Regions from separate parts of the Brucella oryzae genome, predicted to be linked through region 1. Evidence: predicted binding sites of a transcription regulator. Region 1 holds the regulator's gene; the other holds the start of a gene.

Region 1 (4,214 bases):
CTTTCCGGTGGTCAGCAGCAGCGCCTTTGCATTGCACGTGCGATTGCGGTCAGCCCGGAAGTGATCCTCATGGATGAACCGTGCTCGGCGCTCGACCCGATTGCAACCGCAAAGGTGGAAGAGCTGATCGACGAACTGCGCCAGAACTATACGATCGTGATAGTCACCCACTCCATGCAGCAGGCCGCGCGCGTTTCGCAGCGCACTGCCATGTTCCACCTCGGCAATCTGGTCGAAGTGGGTGACACGGAAACCATGTTCACCGCGCCGACCGAAAAGCGCACGCAGGATTACATCACCGGACGCTTCGGCTGATCCGGAACTGCGCTCAACAGATAGACAGTGCGGCTTCCCCGCAATTTATATTACGAGGTCTACTATGCCGTCTCAGCATACCGTTCGCTCCTACGATGAGGAATTGAAGTTTCTCACCCATAAGATCGCCGAAATGGGCGGACATGCGGAACGTATGGTCGAGCAGTCGGTCGCAGCTATCGTCAATGCGGACAATGCGCTTGCACAGCGTGTCATCTCCGACGATCTCATCCTCGACGCCAGTGAGCGCGAGATCGACGACAAAGCCGTGATGATCATTGCCAAGCGTCAGCCCATGGCGGTGGACTTGCGCGAAATTATCGGCTCGATCCGTATCTCAGCCGATCTGGAGCGCGTGGGCGATCTGGGCAAGAACATTGCCAAGCGCGTTGCCGCCGTTTCGGAATCGCGTCAGCCGGTAAAGCTTTATCGCGGGCTCGAAACGCTGGCCGAGCTGGCACTGACCCAGCTCAAGGACGTCCTCGACGCCTATGCGTCGCGCTCGGTGCAGCAGATTAATGTCGTCCGCGACCGCGATGACGAGATCGACGCGATGTACACGTCGCTGTTCCGTGAACTGCTTACTTACATGATGGAAGATCCGCGCAACATTTCTGCCTGCACGCATCTTCTATTCTGCGCAAAGAACATCGAGCGCATCGGCGATCACGCGACCAACATCGCGGAGACCGTATATTACATCGTGACAGGCCTGCAAATGCCGGCCGAACGACCCAAGGAAGACCTGAGCCACGGTATTGTCGTGGATGAGGCGCGTAAACCCTGAACTGTTGTCGACCGGACTTCGGTTCGGTGGATGAGAATGTATGAATAGCGCGGCGGCACGCGGTCGATTGGGGGGATTTTATCCACCGCCCGCCGAATTTGGATAGGAAAATACTGGATGTCACAGGCACCCAAAATCGCTGTGGTAGAAGACGAAGAGGCGCTGAGCGTGCTGCTTCGCTACAATCTTGAGGCAGAGGGCTATCAGGTCGATACGATGCTGCGCGGCGACGAGGCCGAAATCGCCTTGCGCGAGAACGTGCCGGACCTGCTTATTCTGGATTGGATGCTGCCGGGCGTATCGGGCATCGAGCTTTGCCGTCGTCTGCGCCAATGGCCAGAAACGGAGCGGCTGCCCATCATCATGCTGACGGCTCGCGGGGAGGAAAGCGAACGTGTCCGCGGCCTCAGTGTCGGTGCGGACGATTATGTCGTGAAGCCATTTTCGACGCCGGAACTGCTGGCGCGCGTTAAAGCCATGCTGCGCCGGTCCAATCCGAGCATTCTTTCGCACGTGCTGAAAGTGGGAGATCTTGTTCTGGACCGCCAGCAGCATCGTGTCTACCGCAAGGAAAAGGAAGTTCGCCTTGGACCGACGGAATTCCGCCTGCTCGAATATTTCATGATGTCGCCCGGTCGCGTTTTTTCGCGCAGTCAGCTTCTGGATGGAGTTTGGGGGCCGGACATCTATGTGGATGATCGTACGGTGGACGTCCATGTCGGACGGTTGCGCAAGGCGATCAATGTCGGTCGGGCGCTCGATCCGATCCGCACTGTCCGTGGCGCTGGCTATTCTTTCGGCTGAGCAGAGCTGTTATCTGCGACTTCTAAAACTAAATTTGTCCGACCCGCTACGGTTTCCGTGGCGGGTCGTTTTTGCTTAAGGTCAAGCTCTCGTGAAGTGCGGATCGGGTCTCCCGATTCGCATCGGAATGGTCAAAATAGATGTCGAAAGCCCAATCTCACGCGATGTTACAGGCATGTTGTCAAAGTTGACGAAGAACAACGGAACCTGCTTTGAAACAGAAATTCTGCAGAAAATTTGAAACACCGTGAATGTGTATGCAAAAAACGTACAAGAAAAATTGAATTAAGGCAGGGATATGGCGTGTATTGCGTGACTTTGAATCTCATTAAATCAACATCTTATCTGAATTTCCAGCTCTTGTTAAGAAATTGTTAATATATTTAAAGGGCTTGTAGGGAAATTCGCACTCTCGATTCGGAATTGCTTTCGGGCAATTTAGCTGTCTCCAGCATCGTAGGAATTTGACCTTCCGCCTTTTTTTGGCCTAAAAATTCCAAAACCTTGAATTCGATTGAGCGACAGTAGGGCGTATGATTTTTGATCTTCGTCCTCTTTGACTTGCACCGCAGTTAGACGTTCGCGCACATCGTTCCAGATGTGTTCGCCTGAATGGATGACTGGATCAGTTAAGGGTCCTAACATGAGACTGAGCCATTGACGCGCGCCGCGAAGTGGAAATTGCCCGCTCTTATCGGGCTGATGGTTGCGCCTTTCGTGGTGACCGGTTGTACGACGACCGGAACCTCGGGAAAAGCCAATACGGAAAAGACGGCGACAAGCCACGTCAAGTCCGTCAATGGCGTAAAAACCTATACTTACACCGCACGGGACAAGAATTGTCTTGAACGTGCGATGTTCTTCGAATCCAACCGTTCAAGCTCCGATGGTCTTCTGGCTGTTGGCACAGTTGTGATGAATCGACTCGCTTCCGGTCGTTATCCGGATACTATTTGCGGTGTTGTCGGTCAGAAGAACCAGTTCGCGCCCGGTGTCCTCACCCGCAAGATGAATTCCAAAGCGTTGCCCGATGTTCAGGCTGCTGCTGACGCGGTTCTAAAGGGCAAGCGTCATCCAAAGCTCAAGAACGCCATGTTCTTCCACACGGCGGGCCTGAAATTCCCCTATAACAACATGCATTATGTGCTCGTTGCCGGGGGTAACTCCTTCTACGAAAAGCGCAATCGCGACGGCTCGCTACAGAATCCAGTCCCGCAGGAACCATACAATCTTGCTCTCGCCTATTCGCCGCAATCGCCTTCCGTTCCGCAGGACGCATCCTATGATGTGACACTGCCGCAGATAGGCCCGGTTCCGGGAACGGAGCCAACCGTTCAGGTGGCACTCGCGGAAGCCGTCAAGGCTCAAAACGTAGAACAGAATGTCGGTACTGGTCCGCAGGCTCGTGGCGACCGTCTGGCGCGTCATCGCGGCATTGCCGCGACTCAGCAGGAGCAGCCTGTGCAAATGGCCTCTTACCAGGCGCAGTTCGATACAACTGCGCCGCAGGCGACGTCGCTCGGCTATGCCGCAGCAAGCCAAAAGCAGGTTGACGCCATCGGCGCGCTCCTTCTGTCCCAGGACCGACCGGAAGCGCCGCTATAAGAAACCTGTCTATAAATTGGATATTCAAAACGCCGGTCTGCTTCATTCAGATCGGCGTTTTTGATTTCATGGCTGCTCACCGGTTTTCCGGCTGGGTTTCAGGGCCGGTAGATTGGTCGATAGATCACCATCGGTGTGTCGTAGAAATCGGCCTGGCTCTGCCAGGCGCGCCGGTCAGCTCTGCGATCAAGGTCCAGCCGCATGAGGCAATTGGCAAAGGCGTCGGTCCTGGCCTTGAATCCATAGCTGCGGCAGGTCTGTTCGTCGGCAGCTCGGCGTTGTTCGGGCGTCATGGTCACGCAGCCTGCCAGAAGGCCGGTAATGCCCAGTAAGATAAGTACTTTCTTATCCATTACTATCTGCTTTCTTCTGCAACTGACCGCGGATTTACTATAACGCAAAGACAGGAAAAAAGGTGGTGAAATTATGCCGTCTGATAAACTGCCGGTGATTCCATATGCAAAGAGGTCTTCCACCTATGGCTCATGAACAGCTGAACCCAGTTATCGATCCGGTGAAACTCGAACGTCTTGCGGAAGTCGCCGTTCGCGTTGGTCTGCAATTGCGCGAGGGGCAGGATCTGGTCATTACCGCACCGGTCATCGCACTGCCGCTGGTTCGTCTCATCGCCAAGCATGCCTACAAGGCTGGAGCCGGATTGGTAACGCCATTTTTCGCAGATGACGAAATGACACTTGCCCGT
Region 2 (4,214 bases), on a different contig from region 1:
TTGGCGCGCCCATGAGAACCGACATTCCGGACTCCTTTGACGCCTTCGCAGCCGTATGTGTGGTGGGAAATTCCGCAACCCTTATTCCCTGCGCCTGCGCTTCCGCCACATGGTCCACCGTTGCGTCATCGTGGCTCGCCAGAACAACGCCGCGTTGGTGGCACAATTCGGCAATCGCCTTGCGTGTCGGCGCGGAATATTGCTGGGACTGCCCGATACGCCGCTCGCAATAGAGGCGGAACTCCTCTTCCGAGAATTTCAGCTTGCGAAGGAAATAGGTCTTGTAGCTTTCGATATCCGTGAACTGACGCTGCCCCGGCGCGTGATCCATCAGGGATACCAGCCTGACCAGCGGCTGATTGCCGAATTGTTCGAAGGCTGGAAGGCAGTCAGGTGCTGAAACCTCGCAGCGCAAATGCAGGAAATGGTCGGCGCGCAGACGGCCCGCATTGCGGCCCTCGGCAATTGCCGACGAAAGCTTGCGCATATCGTCTATACCTGTCTCGGCGTCGTCATCGAAGCCAATGCGCAATGCATCGAAAACAGTTGTGATCCCAGAAGCAGCAATCTGCGCATCATGCGCCTGCACGGCAGCAATCGGGTTCCAGCGGACCTTCGGGCGCGGCGCATAGTGCCCTTCGAGATGATCCGTGTGCAGTTCGACCAGCCCCGGCGTGAGGAAGTCACCTTCCATATCCTCGCCGATACTGGATGCGCCGGTCGCGATATCAGCGATCTTACCGTCCACGAGTTTCAGGGAACCGAGAACGACATCATCGGAGAGCACGACGCGGGCATTGCGCAGAACCGTTTCATTTCCCATTGATTACGGCCTCCCAACCGCTCGTGAGGCCCGAGCAGACGCTATCTTGCCACCGGTCAGAGGATGCAGCGAATGAATCTCGAAAGGAGCCCCTTTCTCAGGTTCCACGAACAGAGCGAGATTCGCAACCTCAACGGCATCGTCCAGCAGCGGCGTGAAGAATTCGTCCAGCGTCCGCTCCACGCGAGCGCGGTCTTTCTCCTCCACCGGGCCGGTCAGCGTCATATGAAAGCGGAACTCCTCGAAAACATAAGGATAGCCCCAGCGCTCGATATTATGCCGCTGTGTTTCGCTGAGACGCTCCGGACGCCGCTTTGCAATTTCAGCCTCGTTCAGAGGTGCGCGAAACCGGTCGAAGGCAACGACAACATCATTGGCAAGCTGGTTCAGCTCGGCAACCGGCTCTTCCGGCACAAGCGCGAAGAACGGGCCAATTGCGTGCAGTTTCAGACGCGGAATAACGACCGGCGATGCCGACGATGCGAAATGCATCAATGCGGCAAGCAGATCACTTTCGGTGTGCTCTTCATTCAGACGGAAGGGAGCCTTCATCGTCGCATGAAAGCCATAACGCCGTGGCTCTTCGGTCAGTTGGGCGATTTCAGCGGTCGCAAGCGAGCGAATCGCAGGCATCTTGACCGGTTCGCCACTGAAGGCATTGCGCCCGAGCCAATTTGCGGCAACCTTCAAAAGCGCATCATTGGATGGCGGCGTGAAATAAATCGCATAACGCATGTCAAATCCTTAAGCGAGGCTCGCTACACGACGTCAGCGGAACTCCCGAATATCCAGTAATGCATCGTGCTTCTGAAAAGCTATCCTGATTTTGAGGTCGATGCGGTCGGCGGATGCTTACACAATGAATGTGGCAAGTCGATAAAGCTGACATGACAGTGCTGACGAAATGCCGACAAACCAATTTACACGAGCGAAAATTAGTATAGGCGTTAGCGCCATTGGAAGTGAGGAGACTGACATGGGCGGATTTGCGTCTATCGGCGAATGCATGATCGAGCTTTCTGGCAATGAAGGCGATCAATGGCGCATGGGTTTTGCGGGCGATACGCTGAACACTGCGTGGTACATGCGGGCGCTGACGGACAAATCCTATCCCGTCGAATATATAACGGCCTTTGGTGAAGACAGCTTCTCCCAGAAGCAGCGTGTATTTCTGACATCGAACGGTATCGGAATCGCCCATAGCCCGGTTATCGACGGGCTTCATCCCGGTCTTTACGCGATCACGCTCAACGGCGCCGAGCGCTCGTTCACCTATTGGCGCAGCGATGCCGCCGCAAGACGCCTGGCCAGTGACCGTGAAGCCCTGGAAAAAAGCCTGACCGGCCGCGACATCATCTATTTTTCGGGTATTTCACTCGCCATCATCCTGCCGGAGCATCGCGACACGTTTTTCAATGTCTTGCGGGAGTGCCGCGCCGCTGGTTCGCGAATCGCATTCGATCCGAATTTCCGTCATCAGCTTTGGCCCGACCGGAAAGTTGCGCAGGAGATCATCAGCGAAGCAATGCGTATCGCGGATATTGCATTGCCCACTTTCCCGGATGAACAGGCGCTCTTTGGCGACAAGGATGCAGAAGCCTGCGCAGATCGCCTCGCCGCTCTTGGCGTGAAAGAAATCGTCGTCAAGGACGGTACGGAACCGGCTCTTGTCGTCTCTGGCGAAGAAAAAGTGCTGGTTCCATCTGTCGCTGCGCAAGCCGTGGACACCACTGGCGCCGGCGATAGCTTCAACGGCGCCTATCTTGCCGCACGATTGAACGGGCTCGCGCCAGTGGACGCGGCACGGAAAGCCCACCTGGTTGCGGCACGTGTCGTTGAGATACGCGGCGCGCTGGCTCCGATGGAAACCGCACGCGCCGCCTTTACCGACTAGCGTTCCTCACGCGTAAAACTGAAATGGCTCGTCTGGGCGTAAACCTCGCCCGGCCGCAATATTGCCTGCGGGAAATACGGATATTCCAGCGATCCCGGCCATATCTGCGGCTCGAGACAGAAGCCTGCGTGTTTTCCGTAGGGCTTGCCCATCAGGCCGATGCAGTCATTGGCCATGGTGTTGCCTGCATAGAACTGGACGCCTGGCTCTGTCGTCGAAATATCGAGACGAATACCGGAACGCGCGCCCTTGACCGATGCACATGGGCGTAATGGTCCCCGCGCTGCAGTCATGCAGAAATTGCTATCATATTGAACCTGACCGCCATTTTCCTCAAAACGAATCGGACGGAACTCCCTGAAATCGTATGGCGTTCCCTTGACCGGCAGAACGCGTCCGTCCGGAATGAGAGCATCATCGACAGGCATATAAGCGTCAGCTTCGATTTTCAGCTGATGATCGAGGATATCCCCCTCGCCGCCATCATCAAGATTGAAGTAGCTATGGTGCAGCAGATTGCAGACGGTCGGCTTGTCGGTCACTGCTTCCAGACGAATAATCAGCGTTCCATCCCCATTGAGCATATAGGTACAGCTCACATTCAGATTGCCGGGGAAGCCCATCTCGCCGTCAGGCGCCACCGTCGCAAGCGTCACGAAGTCCGGACCCGTCCCGGTTATCTTCCAGACGCGATTGCCAAGCCCCTTGCTGCCGCCATGCAGGTTATGAATCCCCTGAAAATTCGGCTCCACCTCGTAAGTCGTCCCATCCAGATCAAACCGGGCATTGCGAATACGATTGGCCGAGCGACCTGCAATTGCGCCCAGATGCGGTGAATGAGCCGGATAATCGGCAAAGTCGCGATAGCCGATCACCAATGGTGCCGCATGGCCCTCCATGCGCAGATCCTGAATGGCCGCGCCCCAATTTATGATCCTGGCCGTCAGCGGGCCGTTGGAGATTGTGAGCCGGTGAACCGCCTGCCCGTCCGGTGCATATCCAAAGATTTCCGAATTCACTTTTGCCCGCCTGTCAATGATGCAGCGATGAGATGCTCATGAAGCCGCATCCATGCACAGGACGCAAGACATATCGTGATCAAATAATGCTTGTGAACCAATCCCGATTGAACATGTCGACAAGTCGTTCTGGCACTATTCCCGCACTTAAAAAGATTATATTCTATTCCACAAATTACTGCTCTTCATTTTCAAATACTAAATTAGAGGCAATTAAATGAAACGGAATTTTCAGAAAGTCATTCCTTATATCTTTAGTGAAGAAGGCGGATATGTAGACAATCCTGACGATCCCGGCGGTGCGACCAATATGGGTATCACCATCGCAACCCTGTCTGCTTGGGAGAGCCGCCAAGTATCGCCCGAAGATGTAAAAGAAATGACGCAGGCAACCGCCACTCAAATCTACCAAACACAATTTTGGAACAAGATCGACGGAGACAACCTGCCTTCCGGCATTGACTACGCCGTATTCGAC

Evidence for each region. The regulator PhoB, encoded in region 1, activates phosphate uptake and scavenging genes when phosphate is short. The targets are predictions, from matches to a motif close to TGTCATNNANCTGTCAT.
Region 2: the regulator PhoB is predicted to act here: its motif matches at 1,700-1,716, upstream of JNC70_RS09090 (DUF1045 domain-containing protein).

What each region holds. Positions count from the first base shown of each region.
Region 1 is NZ_JBHEEO010000004.1:23,847-28,060, reverse strand. It holds gene pstB (phosphate ABC transporter ATP-binding protein PstB) at 1-315, shown strand, start outside; gene phoU (phosphate signaling complex protein PhoU) at 380-1,102, shown strand; gene phoB (phosphate regulon transcriptional regulator PhoB) at 1,220-1,906, shown strand; gene JNC70_RS04985 (cell wall hydrolase) at 2,564-3,511, shown strand; gene JNC70_RS04980 (hypothetical protein) at 3,610-3,864, opposite strand; gene JNC70_RS04975 (aminopeptidase) at 3,990-4,214, shown strand, end outside.
Region 2 is NZ_JBHEEO010000007.1:26,449-30,662, forward strand. It holds gene JNC70_RS09085 (alpha-D-ribose 1-methylphosphonate 5-triphosphate diphosphatase) at 1-823, opposite strand, end outside; gene JNC70_RS09090 (DUF1045 domain-containing protein) at 827-1,558, opposite strand; gene JNC70_RS09095 (sugar kinase) at 1,800-2,717, shown strand; gene JNC70_RS09100 (aldose epimerase family protein) at 2,714-3,736, opposite strand; gene JNC70_RS09105 (glycoside hydrolase family 108 protein) at 3,954-4,214, shown strand, end outside.